Regions from separate parts of the Streptomyces sp. NPDC102451 genome, predicted to be linked through region 1. Evidence: riboswitches for the same ligand, from Rfam matches in the RefSeq annotation. Region 1 holds a riboswitch; each other region holds the start of a gene.
What was found. Region 1 has a riboswitch for cobalamin ahead of metE (5-methyltetrahydropteroyltriglutamate--homocysteine S-methyltransferase). Riboswitches for the same ligand answer to the same signal wherever they lie in the genome.

Region 1 (4,833 bases):
ACCGGGTCGTCAGGACGCCGACAGCTCCCCGCGGACTGTGCGGGCCGCCGCCACGAGGTTCTCCAGCGACGTACGGGTCTCCGGCCAGCCGCGGGTCTTGAGTCCGCAGTCAGGGTTGACCCACAGCCGCTCGGCCGGGATCGCCTTCAGCCCGGTGCGGAGCAGCTCGGCCGCCTCCACGGCGCTCGGCACACGGGGCGAGTGGATGTCGTACACACCGGGCCCCGCCTCGCGCGGGTATCCGTGCTCCGCCAGCTCGTGGGCGACCTGCATGTGCGAGCGGGCCGCCTCCAGGCTGATCACGTCGGCGTCGAGATCGTCGATGGCCTGGACGATGTCGCCGAACTCGGCGTAGCACATGTGGGTGTGGATCTGTGTGTCCGGCCGCACCTCGCTGGTGGTGAGCCGGAACGACTCCGTCGCCCAGGCCAGATAGGCCCCGTGGTCGGCGGCGCGCAGCGGCAGCGTCTCCCGCAGCGCCGGCTCGTCCACCTGGATGACCGAAGTGCCCGCGGCCTCCAGGTCGGTCACCTCGTCACGCAGAGCGAGGGCGACCTGCTGGGCGGTGTCGCCGAGGGGCTGGTCGTCGCGGACGAACGACCAGGCGAGCATGGTGACCGGCCCGGTGAGCATGCCCTTGACCGGCCGGTCGGTGAGGGACTGGGCGTACGTCGTCCAGCCCACCGTCATCGGCTGGGGGCGGGAGATGTCGCCGGCCAGCACCGGCGGCCGGACGTAGCGCGTGCCGTAGGACTGGACCCAGCCGTGCTGCGTGGCGAGGTATCCCGTCAGCTGCTCCGCGAAGTACTGGACCATGTCGTTGCGTTCGGCCTCACCGTGCACCAGGACGTCCAGGCCGGTCTTCTCCTGGAAGGAGATCACCTCCTGGATCTCGGCCTTGACGCGCTCCTCGTACCCGGCCGCGTCGATGCGTCCGGTCCGCAGGTCCGCGCGGGCGGTGCGCAGTTCGGCGGTCTGCGGGAACGAGCCGATGGTGGTCGTCGGCAGCAGGGGCAGCCCGAGGTGCGCGCGCTGGGCGGCGGCCCGCTCCCCGTACGGCTGGGAGCGGCGGGCGTCGGCCTCGGTCACCGCGGCGGCCCGGGCGCGGACGGCGGGGTCCCGGGTGACGGGGGAGTGCGCACGGGAGGCCAGGTCGGCCCGGTTGGCGGCGAGTTCGGCGGCGATGGCACCGGTGCCCTGCGTGAGGCCCCTGGCGAGGGTGACGATCTCGGCGGTCTTCTGCCGGGCGAAGGACAGCCAGCGCAGGACCTGCGGCTCGATGTCCCGTTCGGCTGCGGTGTCCAGGGGGACGTGCAGCAGGGAGCAGGAGGCTGCCACATCGATCCGTCCGGCGAGCCCGAGCAGGGTGCCGAGCGTGGAGAGCGACTTCTCCAGGTCGTTGATCCAGATGTTGCGCCCGTTGACCACACCGGCGACCAGCCGCTTCCCGGGGAGCCCGCCGACAGCGGCCAGGGCGTCCAGATTCCCGGCTGCGGCCTCGGTGAAGTCCAGCGCGAGCCCGTCCACCGGCGCCTTCGCCAGGACGGGAAGAGCCTCGCCGAGCCGGCCGAAGTAGGAGGCGACGAGCAGCTTGGGCCGGTCGGTCAGCGAGCCGAGGCGGTGGTACGCGCGCTCGGCGGCATCCAGTTCGGCCTGGGTGCGGTCCTGGACGAGTGCGGGTTCGTCGAGCTGCACCCACTCGGCTCCGGCCGCGCGCAGGTCGGCGAGGACCTCGGCGTACACCGGCAGCAGGCGGTCCAGGAGGGTGAGCGGGTCGAAGTCCGCGGCCACACCGGGGGCGGGCTTGGCCAGGAGCAGATACGTGACCGGTCCGACCAGGACGGGCCGGGCGGCCGCCCCCAGCGCGACGGCCTCCTTGAGCTCGGCGGCCTGCTTGGCGGAGTCCGCGGTGAAGACGGTGTCCGGGCCCAGCTCGGGAACCAGGTAGTGGTAGTTGGTGTCGAACCACTTGGTCATCTCCAGCGGGGCGACGTCCTGCGTGCCGCGCGCCATCGCGAAGTAGCCGTCCAGCGGATCGGCGGCGACCGCCGCCCGGTGGCGCTCGGGGACGGCTCCGACCATGACGGTGGTGTCCAGCACATGGTCGTAGTACGAGAAGTCCCCGGTCGGGACCTCGTCGACGCCGGCATCGACGAGCTGCTGCCAGTTCGTACGGCGCAGATCTGCGGCCGTGGCGCGGAGGGCGTCGGCGGTGACCCGCCCCTTCCAGTAGCCCTCGACGGCCTTCTTCAGTTCCCGGTTCTGTCCCTGCCGGGGGTAGCCGTGGACAGTGGACCGCGCAGTCGCGGTCGCGTGCTCGGTGGTCACGGAGATCTCCTTCGCGAGATGAATCCCTGAGATCCCGGCGGCGGGACGAGGACGCGAAGGGGTGACGTACCGGACGGCAAAGGCGTCGGACGACGCGATGATCCGCCAGGTATGTACGCCGACCCGCCCACGAGGTCACCGGGATGTCCGCGCACGGTTGGGCCGCGCGCGGGCAGATGGCAGGTCTTCGGACTCGCGGGCACGTCCTCGTCGAGGACACCTAGTGGCCGTCGCTTCCCAGGTCCGGTTCGTCGGACCCAGTGCTCATGACGGCGGTCGTTCCCGCTCACCGCTGCGGGGCAGTCCCGGAATTCCACCAGGTTCCCTCTTACGACGCATCCCGCCTGGCGGACGGGGCGAACCAGCTGCACCCACAAGCCTACGGGGCCCTCCGAGGGCGCGGTGAGCCAGGTCCAGCATGCGGATGGCGGGCCGCGGACTCACGCAGCGCCCGTGCGCGCGGCCCAGGCGGGCTGGAGATCCCGGTAGTCGATGACCGTGACGCCCTCCCGCGCCACAGCCTCCCGGGCCTCGGGTGACGTCAGGAACGCGTGGTCCGTACGCCGCACCCGCCGGTCGAAGGCCTGCGCCTCCCGGTTGCCGAGGCTGGGATGGACGGCCCATTCGCTGAGCCCGGCCGGCAGGTCGTGGAGCAGCCGGCCGTACAGGGCCGCCTTGTCCTCGGTCGCCAGGGAGAAGCTGTCCAGGAACTCGTGGTCGACGACGGGCAGCCCACGCAGGCGCATCGCGCGCCGCCCCGGCTCCAGCCAGATGCGGACGGCGAGGCCGTACTCGGCGGCCAGATTCCCGGCCTTCGCCGGAGGAGCCTCATGGCCTCCGGCGCCGCCGGACACACCGTCATGAGGCTGCACGACGAGGCGATCCCCTCCTCTACCGACTCGATCACCGCGGCGTTGACGGCCGGGTCCATGCCGAAGTCGTCGCAGTTGACGATCAGCAGGCGGGCATCGGGCGGGAACCCCAGGATCCGGTTCCACTGCGCGGAGGACGTCCCGGGCGACGGTCCGACGGCTGCTCCATCCATGGTCGCAGTCTGGACCCACCCCGACGCTCGCGCACCTGAACAGGGCGCCCACGGCCGTCGGCGCGCCACCGTACGGCCGACCAGCCGGAGCCCGGAAGGTGTCGAAGCGATTCGACAAGCCAATGCTGGGCAGACCGGGCCGGAATTTTCCATTGACACCCTCCCTTCGGGCTGACACCGTCGAAGCGCTTCAACGATCATGGCCGTGGGTCTCGGCCCAGGCCCGACCCTAGGGACCGACCGTGGTGTTCTTCGACAATCCCGTGATCCCCGGCTTCAGCCCGGATCCGAGCATCTGCCGCGTGGGCGAGGACTACTACGTGGCGACGTCCAGTTTCGAGTACGTACCCGGGGTGCCGCTGTGGCACAGCCGGGACCTCGTGCACTGGCGGCTGATCGGGCACGCCCTCGACCGCCCCTCGCAGCTGTCGCTCCCTGACGCGGCTCCCGCATCCTGCGGGGTGTACGCCCCGACGCTGCGGCACCATGACGGTCTCTTCTGGATGATCACGACCGTGGTGGCCGGCGAGGGCACCGTCCTGGTGACCGCCGAGGGCCCCGCCGGCCCCTGGTCGGAGCCGGTGCCGGTCGGTATACCGGGCATCGATCCCGATCTGGCCTGGGACGACGAGGGGAACTGCTGGTGCGTGTTCTCCCACGACGGGATCCGCGGGGTGCGCATCGAGCCGAAGACGGGCGAACTGCTCGGTGAGCCGGTGGAGATGTGGTCGGGCAGCGGGCTCCAGTACCCCGAGGGGCCGCACCTCTACAGGATCGGCGACTGGTGGTACCTGCTGCTCTCCGAGGGCGGGACCGAACGCGGGCACGCCATGTCGGTGGCCAGGGCGCGCACGCTGCCGGGCCCCTTCGAACCGCACCCGGACAACCCCGTGCTGTCCCACCGCAGCACCGGCCACCCCGTGCAGAACACCGGCCACGGCGATCTGGTGCAGGCGCACGACGGCACCTGGTGGATGGTGTTGCTGGGCACCCGGCCCCGCGGCGACACGCCCGGGTTCCACGGAATGGGCCGGGAGACGTTCCTGGTTCCGGTGCGCTGGGAGGACGAGTGGCCCCTGCCGGGACCGCTGGAACTCCGTTCCCCAGGACCCGAGTTGACTCCGCACCCCTGGCCCGCCGAGCCGCACCGCGACGACTTCGAGGCCCCCGCGCTCGCACCCTGCTGGGTGTCGCTGAGGCGCCGCGATCCGGATGCCGCGCGCCTCGACGAGCGGCCCGGCCATCTGGTGCTGCACGCCCGGGCGGACGGCATGGAGCAGCCCGGCGCGCTGTTCGTCGGGCGGCGCCAGCGCGACCCCGACTGCGTGGCGCGGACCCGGGTCGACGCCGGTGAAGGAGGCCGGGGCGGCCTCGCCGTACGGCTCGACGAGGCGCACCACTACCAGGTGGAGACGGAGGACGGCAGGGTGCGTGCGGTCGCCCGCATCGGCCCCCTGCGT
Region 2 (4,833 bases), on a different contig from region 1:
GCCGGCGGTCGGCCTTCGTCTCCAGCCGCTCGATCTTCTCGACCGAGTCCATCCAGCGGAAGCAGAACTGCGCCTTCTCGCGGATCGAGGGGATCTCCTCGACCGCGTCGAAGGCCGCCGCGCGGTCCTCCGGGTCGGGCAGATAGGTGTCGAGCAGCGTCAGATAGAACTGGACGTGCACGGCCTCCTCGAACAGCTGACGCGACAGGTAGAGCCGCGCCTCCGGGGAGTTGATGTGCTTGTACAGCGTCAGCACCAGGTTGTTGGAGACGATCGAGTCGCCCGTCGCGAAGAACGCGACCAGCCGGCCGATCATGTGCTGCTCACCGGGCGAGAGCTTGGCGAGGTCGGCGACGTCGGAGTGCAGGTCGACCTCCTCCACCGTCCAGGTGTTCTTGATCGCGTCCCGGTAGCGCTCGTAGAAGTCCGGGTAGCGCATGGGGCGCAGGGTCAGTTCGAAGCCCGGGTCGAGCAGGTTCTTGTCTTCGTTGGAGCTCATTACTGGCATGCCTCGCAGGACTCGGGGTTTTCGAGGGAGCAGGCGATCGCGTCCGCGTCGGGGGAGGACGCCTGCTGTACGGGAATGGGGGCGGTGGCGGCGGTCTTCCCGGACGCGGCACGCGCGATGCGGGTCGCCGGGCGGGAGCGCAGGTAGTACGTCGTCTTCAGCCCCTGCTTCCAGGCGTACGCGTACATCGAGGAGAGCTTGCCGATCGTCGGCGTCTCCAGGAACAGGTTCAGCGACTGGCTCTGGTCGAGGAAGGGCGTACGGGCCGCCGCCATGTCGATCAGGCCGCGCTGCGGGATCTCCCACGCCGTGCGGTACAGCGCCCGCACGTCCTCGGGAATCCAGGCGAAGCCCTGGACGGAGCCGCTCGCCTCGCGCAGCGCCTCACGGGTGCGCGCGTCCCAGACGCCGAGCCGCTTCAGCTCGTCGACCAGGTAGGCGTTGACCTGGAGGAACTCGCCGCTGAGCGTCTCACGCTTGAAGAGGTTGGAGACCTGCGGCTCGATGCACTCGTACACACCGGCGATCGAGGCGATCGTCGCCGTCGGCGCGATGGCCAGGAGCAGCGAGTTGCGCATCCCGGTCTTCGCGACCCGGGCGCGCAGGGCGTCCCAGCGCTCCGGCCAGTTCAGCTCGGTGTCGTAGTGGTCGGGGTGGAGCACACCGCGGGCGGCGCGGGTCTCGGACCAGGCGGGGAGGGGACCCGACCGCTCGGCGAGGTCGCAGGAGGCCTCGCACGCGGCGAGCATGATCCGCTCGGAGATCCTCGTGGAGAGCGCGCGGGCCTCGGGGGAGTCGAAGGGCAGGCGCAGCTGGAAGAAGACGTCCTGGAGGCCCATCGCGCCCAGACCCACCGGGCGCCAGCGGGCGTTGGAGCGGCCGGCCTGCTCGGTCGGGTAGAAGTTGATGTCCACCACGCGGTCGAGGAAGGTCACGGCGGTACGCACGGTGGCGTCCAGGCGCTCCCAGTCGATCGAGCCGTTCGCCACGAAGGCGCCCAGGTTGACCGAACCGAGGTTGCAGACGGCCGTCTCGCCGTCGTCGGTGACTTCGAGGATCTCCGTGCACAGGTTCGAGGAGTGAACGACGCGGCCCGGCTCGGCGGTCTGGTTCGCGGTCCGGTTGGAGGCGTCCTTGAACGTCATCCAGCCCTGGCCGGTCTGCGCGAGGGTCCGCATCATCCGGCCGTACAGCTCACGCGCCGGGATCGTCTTGCGGGCCAGGCCCTTGGCCTCGGCCGCGCGGTAGGCCGCGTCGAACTCGTCGCCCCACAGGTCGACCAGCTCGGGGACCTCGGCGGGGGAGAACAGCGACCAGCCGGTGTCCGCGTCGACACGGCGCATGAACTCGTCCGGGATCCAGTGCGCCAGGTTGAGGTTGTGCGTACGCCGCTGGTCCTCACCCGTGTTGTCGCGCAGCTCCAGGAACTCCTCGATGTCCGCGTGCCAGGTCTCCAGGTACACGGCGGCGGCACCCTTGCGCCGGCCCCCCTGGTTGACCGCGGCGACGGAGGCGTCCAGCGTCTTCAGGAACGGCACGATGCCGTTTGAGTGCCCGTTGGTGCCGCGGATCAGTGAACCCCGGGCGCGGATGCGGGAGTACGAGAGGCCGATGCCGCCCGCGTGCTTGGAGAGCCGCGCCACCTGGTGGTAGCGGTCGTAGATCGAGTCCAGCTCGTCCAGCGGCGAGTCCAGCAGGTAGCAGGAGGACATCTGCGGGTGCCGGGTGCCGGAGTTGAAGAGGGTGGGGGAGGACGGCAGGTAGTCCAGCCGGTTCATCAGGCCGTACAGCGCGGCCACTTCCTCCAGGGCGCGCTCGGAGGTGTCCTCGGCGAGCCCGGCCGCGACGCGCAGCATGAAGTGCTGCGGGGTCTCCACGACGTCGCGGGTGAGCGGGTGGCGCAGCAGGTACCGGCTGTGCAGCGTCCGCAGTCCGAAGTAGCCGAAGCGGTCGTCGGCGCCGTCGGCGAGCGCCTCGTCGACCAGCGCGTCCAGGGCGGCGGCGTGCAGTGTGACGAACTCGGCCGTACGGTCCGCGATCAGGCCCTCGCGGTGCCCGACGGCGACCGACGCCGAGAAGGAGACGGCGCCCTGGCCGGCGGCCTCGTCCGCGATGGCCCGGGTGAGGAGCCGAGCGGCGAGCCGGGAGTAGGCCGGGTCCTCGGAGATCAGGCCGGCGGCGGCCTCGGTGGCCAGCGAGCGCAACTCGGCCTCGTCCGACCGGGCGTTGCGGCCGCGCAGTGCGGCGGCGGCCACCCGTCCGGGATCGGTGTCGGGCAGATCGGCGGTGAGGCCGGTCAGGGTCCGCAGCAGTGCGGTCCCGGGCGCGTCGGTCGTGCGGCCTTCGGAATCCGTGGCTGAAACCGGGTCGGCTGGCGCGATGGTCACTGGGGCTATCCCTCGCTCGGCTCAGGGCCTGCGGGAGCGGGGCAGCCGGACACGGCGGCGCCCGGGGAGGGGCAGCACGGCGCACGGCGTCCACCGGCCCTCCGCGGGGCCCGGACGTCTCGACGCCCGGATCGGTCGAGCCGGGCGCACTGTCGACAGGTCTTCGGACTTCGGGTGCGCAAAGCGCACCGATCACACCGTTGCGGGACAGTTCCGGATTCTCACCGGATTCCCCTGCGGCGACAGCGAGGTCGAGCATACATGTGGGGGCTGCCGAATGAAGAAGCCCCCACATCTTGTGTCGTGATGGCTCAGAGCTCCAGGCGGAATGTCAGGAGTGCGAGGCCCGGAAGAGGGCACCAGTCCCGCTCAGGAGTCCGTACGAAGCCGAGGCGGCGGTAGATCCGATGGGCGCCCAGCATGGCCGGGGCCGTCGACAGGACGATCCCCGAGACCCCCTCGGCGGCCCGTGCCCGCTCGATACAGGCCCGTACGAGAGCCTCACCCACGCCTCGCCCGCGGGCCTCCGGCGAGACGGCCAGCATCCGGAACTCGGCCTCGCCGCCCCCGGCGATGTCCGCCCACGGGCTGCCGGGCGCGACGTAGGTGACACCGCCCAGCGGCCGGTCGTCGGCGTCCAGCGCGACCAGCACCTCGGCCTCCGCCGCCCGCCGCTCGACGGCGCGGAGCTGCTCCAGGTAGGGGTCCTCGGCGCCGAAGTCCAGGAGCCCGTCGCCGAGATAGGCCTGGGCGGTGATCTCGGCCAGATCCGCGAACTGGGAGGGCAGGGCCGGCCTGATCGATACGTCCATGGGCGCAGTCTGCCGCAGGAGGCGGGCACGGCGCGCCCCCGTTCCGTACCGGGGCCGTCGGCCGTGACGACGCCGTCCCGGCAGGGAGACCCTGCCGGGACGGCGTCACGCGTACTCCTGGGGCGGTCAGTGGCCGCCCGGGGCGCCCGCCGTGGCCGGCGGGAGCTCGGCCTTGACGCCGGGGTCGCCCGCGTCCGCCGTGTAGTCGGACGGAGAGGTCTCGTCCACGCCGGCCGGTGCCTTCACCGCGTTGAGGACGAACGTCAGCACGACCACGACGACGACGTTGAGCACGAAGGCGGTGAGGCCGATGTAGCCGATCTCCCCGATGCCCGGGATCTCCTTCGAGGACCCGCCGAAGTGCTTCTGGGTGGGGCTGGCGACGCCGTAGGCGGCCACCGTGCCGTAGATCATGCCGACCGCCCAGCCCGCGATCAGGGCCCAGCGGTGGAACCACCGGGTGAACAGGCCGCCCACCAGGGCGGGCATCGTCTGGAGGATCCAGATACCGCCCAGCAGCTGGAAGTTGATCGCGACCGTCTTGTCCATGGTCAGGACGAAGGCGAGCGCGCCCACCTTCACCAGCAGCGAGACCAGCTTGGAGACCTTGGTCTCCTGGGCCGGGGTCGCGTCCGGCTTGAGGAAGTCCTTGTAGATGTTGCGGGTGAAGAGGTTCGCCGCGGCGATCGACATGATCGCGGCGGGCACCAGGGCGCCGATCCCGATCGCGGCGAAGGCCACACCGGCGAACCAGTCGGGGAACATGTTCTCGAACAGCTGCGGGATGGCGAGCTGGCCGTTGTCCACCTTGATCCCGGCGGCGATCGCCATGAACCCGAGCAGGGCCAGCAGACCCAGCATCAGCGAGTACAGCGGCAGGATCGTGGTGTTGCGCCGGATCACCTCACGGCTGCGGCTGGAGAGCGTCGCCGTGATCGAGTGGGGGTACATGAACAGGGCCAGCGCCGAGCCCAGCGCCAGGGTGGCGTAGCCCCACTGACCCATCTCGCCGGGCACCAGCGCACCGCGCGGCTTGCCCGTCGCCTCGTTCGTCTGGGCGAACGCCTCGCCCGCCTTCGCGAAGATGTCGTCGAACCCGCCGAGCTTGATCGGGATGTAGATGATC
Region 3 (4,833 bases), on a different contig from region 1:
CGGGGCGCCCGTCGGGCCCTTCCGGTGTCACGACCGCGCGTACCCGGTAGACGTCGGCGATGAGTTCCTCGGTGATGACCTCCGAGGGCGTTCCGCCGGCGACCACCCGGCCCTCCTTCATGACGGTGACCCGGTCGCAGAACATGGCGGCCAGATTGAGGTCGTGCAGGGCGATCACCGCGGTGACGGGCAGCGCGGCGACCAGGGACAGCAGCTCCAGCTGGTGCTGGATGTCCAGGTGGTTGGTGGGTTCGTCGAGCAGGAGTTCACGCGGCTGCTGGGCCAGGGCGCGGGCGATCTGCACGCGCTGGCGCTCGCCGCCGGACAGGGTGTGCCAGGACTGCCCGGCGCGGTCGGCGAGCCCGGTGCGCGTGAGTGCCTCGCGTACGGCGTCGTCGTCCTCGGGGCCCGGCCCTGACCAGGCGCGCCGGTGCGGGATGCGGCCGAGTCGTACGACGTCCAGCACGCTCAGGTCGACCTGGGTGGAGGCGTGCTGGTCGACGACGGCCACCCGGCGTGCCACGGCTCGCCGGCCCGTCTCGGCGAGGGTGCGGCCGTCGAGCGTGACGACGCCCGCACCGGGGGCGAGTACGCCCGCCATCACCCGGAGCAGCGTGGTCTTGCCGGAGCCGTTCGGCCCGAGGAGCCCGACGGTGGTGCCGGGCGGCGGCGCGATGCTCACCCCGTCGAGGACGATCCTCCCGCCGGCCTCCCTGCTGACCCGCGCGGCCCGCAGGCCGTCGCCGGGGGTCTCCGTCCGGTTCACGGGCTCCTCCGCGTGCGGTGCAGGATCAGGACGAAGACGGGCACCCCGATGAGGGAGGTGACCACGCCGACCGGGACCTCCTGGGGGTCGAGGACGGTCCTGGCCAGCGTGTCGACCCAGACCAGGAACACGGCTCCGGCGAGTGCCGTCACCGGCAGCAGCCTCCGGTGCCCCGACCCGGTCAGCGCCCGGGCCGCGTGCGGCAGGACGAGGCCGACGAACCCGATGGCGCCCGCCGAGCTGACGAGGGCCGCGGTCAGCAGCGCGGTGGTGCAGAGCAGCACGATCCGGGTGCGGGCCACGTGCACCCCCAGCGCGGCGGCGGCGTCCTGGCCGAAGGCGAAGGCGTCGAGCGTACGGGCGTGACCCAGGCAGATCAGCAGGGCCACGGCGAGCACGGCGGAGCACATCCACACGTCGCTCCAGCCGACCCCGCTCAGTGAGCCGAGCAGCCAGAAGAGCACGCCCTTGGTCTGCTCGGCGTCGGCGGCGGTCATCACGACGAAGGAGGTGAGCGCGGAGAAGAGCTGCATGGCCGCGACCCCGGAGAGGACGACCCGGTCGGTGGATCCGCCGAGTGTGTGGCTGAGCAGCAGAACGAGGGCGAAGGAGAGCAGGGCCCCGGCGAAGGCGCCGCCCGAGACGGAGACCGCTCCCCCGCCGACGCCCAGGACGACGACCACGACCGCGCCGGTGGACGCCCCCGAGGAGACGCCGAGGACGAACGGGTCGGCGAGCGGGTTGCGCAGCAGCGACTGCATCACGGTGCCGCACACCGCGAGCCCGGCGCCGCACACCGCGGCGAGCAGGGTGCGGGGCATGCGCAGGTTCCAGATGATGCCGTCCCGGATCGGGCTCAGCCGCCCGTGACCGATGCCGAGGTGCGAGGCCACCGCCGACCAGACGTCCGGGACCGAGATGCGGGCGGGACCGATGGTGACGGCGACCGCGACGGACAGGAGCAGCAGGGCGATCCCTGCGCTCCACAGCAGGCCGTCACGCAGGATCCGGGCCCCTGCGGCAGCCGGGACCGCGGGCGGCTGCTCGACGCGCACTCCCGTGATGTGCACGTCCGTCGGTAGGTCCGGCAGGTGCGCGGTCCCGTGAAGGGATTTCGGTACGTCCGGTACGTGTCCGGTGTCCGTCACCCCGCGAGTCCGAACGAGCGCAGCCCGGCCGCCACCTGCTCCACGCCCTCCACGGTCCTGATGGTCGGATTCATGGCCTGGCCGCTGAGCAGGACGTACCGCTTGTGCTTGACGGCGTCCAGGTTCTTCGTGGCGGGGTTGGACTCCAGGAACTCGATCTTCTTCTGGGCGCTCTCGGCGGTCTGCGACTTACGGGTCAGGTCGCCGATGACCAGCACGTCGGGGTTGCGGTCGGCGACGGTCTCCCAGTTGATCTGGGGCCATTCCTCGTGGGTGTCGTCGAAGACGTTCTTCGCGCCGAGCTCCCCGGTGATGATGCCGGGGGCTCCGCAGCACCCCGCCAGGTAGGGGGCCTCCGCGTTGGCGAACCAGTAGAGCATCGTGGTGTCGGACGCGTCGATGCCCGCGGTCGCCTTGTCGATGCGGGTCCGGAGGCTCGTCACCAGCTTCTCGCCCCGCTCCGGGACGCCGAACACCTTCGCCAGGTCGCGCACTTCGCCGTAGACCCGGTCCATGGTCAGAGGCTCGGTGCGGGAGCCGTCGCTGCTGCCGGTGTTGTCCTTGCCCGCGCAGTCGGCGGGTGAGAGGTATGTGGGTACGCCCAGTTCCTCGAACTGGTCGCGTGACGCCACGCCGCCCTTGCCGAGGGTCGACTCGAACGAGGCGGTGACGAAGTCGGGTTCCTCGGCGAGGACCTTCTCGGAGGAGGGCTGGTTCTCGGCGAGACGGGGCACCGTGGACTCGTCCTTCTCCAGGCCCTTCATCACCGGGTCCGTCCAGGTCGCGGTGGCGGCGAGCCGGTCGGCGAGGCCCAGGGAGAGGAGGATCTCCGTCGATCCCTGGTTGAGGGAGACGGCGTGCCGCGGTGCGGCGTCGACGGTCACCGTACGGCCGCAGTTCTTCAGGGTCACCGGGAAGCCTGCGGCGGCGTCGTCCTGCGCGGTGTCGGCGGCGGGCTCGTTCCCGCCCCCGCCGCAGGCGGTCAGGAGGACGAGTCCCGCGACGAGCAGGGCAGTTCGGCGTACGGTGCTGGCTATGGGCGGCACGGAGTCCCTCGGCGTTCTCTGGGCTCATGCGCGAAGCCCGGTACGGAGTTCCGCTCCCGGTGCGGAAGCGGGTGCCAGCAGGTCTTCGGACTCGGGTTCGTCCGGACGGGGCGCCTTCCCGGTGCACCCGAGGGTGTCCCAGTGGCCGTGGCCCCGCCCGTCCCCCTCACCGCTGCGCGTCAGCTCCGGATTCGCACCGGATTCCCTGACTCCACGTGGAGTGTGACTGGCGTCTGCAAGCTATCACGCGACGTGGGGGCGGCCTCGGGGCCGTCGCCGGTACGGCGGGCGTCTCCCCGCCGTACCGGCGCGGACGTCGGGCGGGTCAGCTCTTGGGGTGAACCGATTCGCCTCCGTCGGTGTGCGGCTTCCCGCTCCGGCGGGCGAGCACGGATGTGGTGCCCCAGTAGGCCAGCAGGACGGCGCGCAGTCCAAGGATCTCCAGGCGCTCGCCCAGTCGGCCGCACATCGCCCGCCCCCTGCAGCCGGCGCTCATCGGGCGTCCGCCGGGCCGGTGTTCCACGGGCCACCGGGATCGTCGTAGGCGTCCGCGTAGCCGGGGCCGGCGATCGGCCAGTCGGCGAGCAGTTCCTCGGGCAGGGCGAAGGACTCGGCCAGTTCGGCGGCGTGCGTGGCGACGGCCGCCACATGCTCCTCCACGGCCTCGGGGAGGGCGTCCACCTGATCGCCGCTCAGGAGACCGGCGGCCAGCAGATCGCCGCTGTTGCGGGAGAGCCACTCGAAGACGAACAGCCGCTCGAGCTCCCCCAGCCGGTCCCTGGCCGCCCCCGGGGGAAGCGTCGCGCGGGCCTCGGCGTAGGCCTCGGCGGCCTGCCGGTACGCATAGGCCTCGACCCCGCGCAGGGCGGGGCCCGAGGCCGAGTTCCACCTCTCCAGGGCGTCGGCGTCGGGCGCCCGCAGCGCGCGGGTCCTGGCCCTGGCGAACCAGATGTCCTGGACCGAGGCGAGGAGGCTGCCCAGGAAGCGCGGGTCGGCCAGGTCGCCGGGGTGCGGGGCCGGGCCCGGGACGTCGTCGCGGCCGGGCTCGGCGGCGAAGAGCATGTCCGCGGCCGCCTTGGCGTACAGGGCGATGTTGTCGCCCTCGGCGGTGATGGCCCCCTCCACGCCCGTGACGAGTTCGGTCATGCCGTTGTTCTCCAGGAGCGCCTGCGCGCCGCAGCGTTCACGGCTCTCGACGATGACGTCTCGGGCCCGCCAGGTGATCCACGCCTTGGCGACGTCGACGAGTCTGCCCGCCTCCGCCCGCCCGTCCTCGTCCGTGCAGGCCTCCCACCGCTCCTGCGCCCTGCGGTACAGCAGGCTCATGGCGAAGACCGTGGCCATGGCCGAGGCGAGCGGTCCGTGATGGGTCCGGTGGGCGTTGACGGGGACCGGCGGCGCGCCCCGGCTGCCGGAGATCATCCGGTGGCCGCCGTAGCGCACGGCGACCGCCAGGGTCGCGCGGGCCGATCCCGCCGCACAGGCACTCATGGAGATCCGGCCGGGGGTGACCCGCCCGATCGAGGTGAGGAAGCGCCGCCGCCTGTCCCCCGGCCCGGTCCTGAACTCCCCCGGTGCGTCGCCCTCTTCGGCGGATCCCAGCAGGGCGTCCCGCTCCACGAAGAGCCGGTCGAACGAGGTCAGGCAGTGGTCCACCGGGCTGCCCATCCGGGCGGGCAGCCGGCGCACCCGGATGCCCGGCAGCGCCTCCGCGTCGTCGGTGAGCGGCACCAGGAAGAGGCGTACCCCGTGGTCCGAACCGTCGGCGACCAGGCGGGCGGCGACCAGGCCAGACTTCGCCCCGCCCGCCGGGCTCGTGTTGGGCATGAACTTCTGCGCGCCCGGGTTGGGGGTGTGCAGGACGAATCCGTCC

Region 2: linked by a shared signal. The riboswitch ahead of ACIRD8_RS16425 (ribonucleoside-diphosphate reductase subunit alpha) and the one ahead of metE (5-methyltetrahydropteroyltriglutamate--homocysteine S-methyltransferase) in region 1 are both predicted to bind cobalamin.
Region 3: linked by a shared signal. The riboswitch ahead of ACIRD8_RS05980 (ABC transporter substrate-binding protein) and the one ahead of metE (5-methyltetrahydropteroyltriglutamate--homocysteine S-methyltransferase) in region 1 are both predicted to bind cobalamin.

Annotation. Positions count from the first base shown of each region.
Region 1 covers NZ_JBIWKD010000015.1:177,056-181,888, forward strand. Annotated here, with positions in the region: gene metE (5-methyltetrahydropteroyltriglutamate--homocysteine S-methyltransferase) at 10-2,328, opposite strand; cobalamin riboswitch at 2,489-2,709, opposite strand; gene ACIRD8_RS28475 (hypothetical protein) at 2,769-3,074, opposite strand; partial or broken gene ACIRD8_RS28480 (ChbG/HpnK family deacetylase) at 3,194-3,574, opposite strand; gene ACIRD8_RS28485 (glycoside hydrolase family 43 protein) at 3,616-4,833, shown strand, end outside.
Region 2 covers NZ_JBIWKD010000006.1:192,825-197,657, forward strand. Annotated here, with positions in the region: gene ACIRD8_RS16420 (ribonucleotide-diphosphate reductase subunit beta) at 1-499, opposite strand, end outside; gene ACIRD8_RS16425 (ribonucleoside-diphosphate reductase subunit alpha) at 499-2,895, opposite strand; cobalamin riboswitch at 3,032-3,166, opposite strand; gene ACIRD8_RS16430 (GNAT family N-acetyltransferase) at 3,207-3,707, opposite strand; gene mctP (monocarboxylate uptake permease MctP) at 3,834-4,833, opposite strand, start outside.
Region 3 covers NZ_JBIWKD010000002.1:556,325-561,157, reverse strand. Annotated here, with positions in the region: gene ACIRD8_RS05990 (ABC transporter ATP-binding protein) at 1-766, opposite strand, end outside; gene ACIRD8_RS05985 (FecCD family ABC transporter permease) at 763-1,836, opposite strand; gene ACIRD8_RS05980 (ABC transporter substrate-binding protein) at 1,911-2,960, opposite strand; cobalamin riboswitch at 3,019-3,206, opposite strand; gene ACIRD8_RS05975 (hypothetical protein) at 3,286-3,429, opposite strand; gene ACIRD8_RS05970 (acyl-CoA dehydrogenase) at 3,453-4,833, opposite strand, start outside.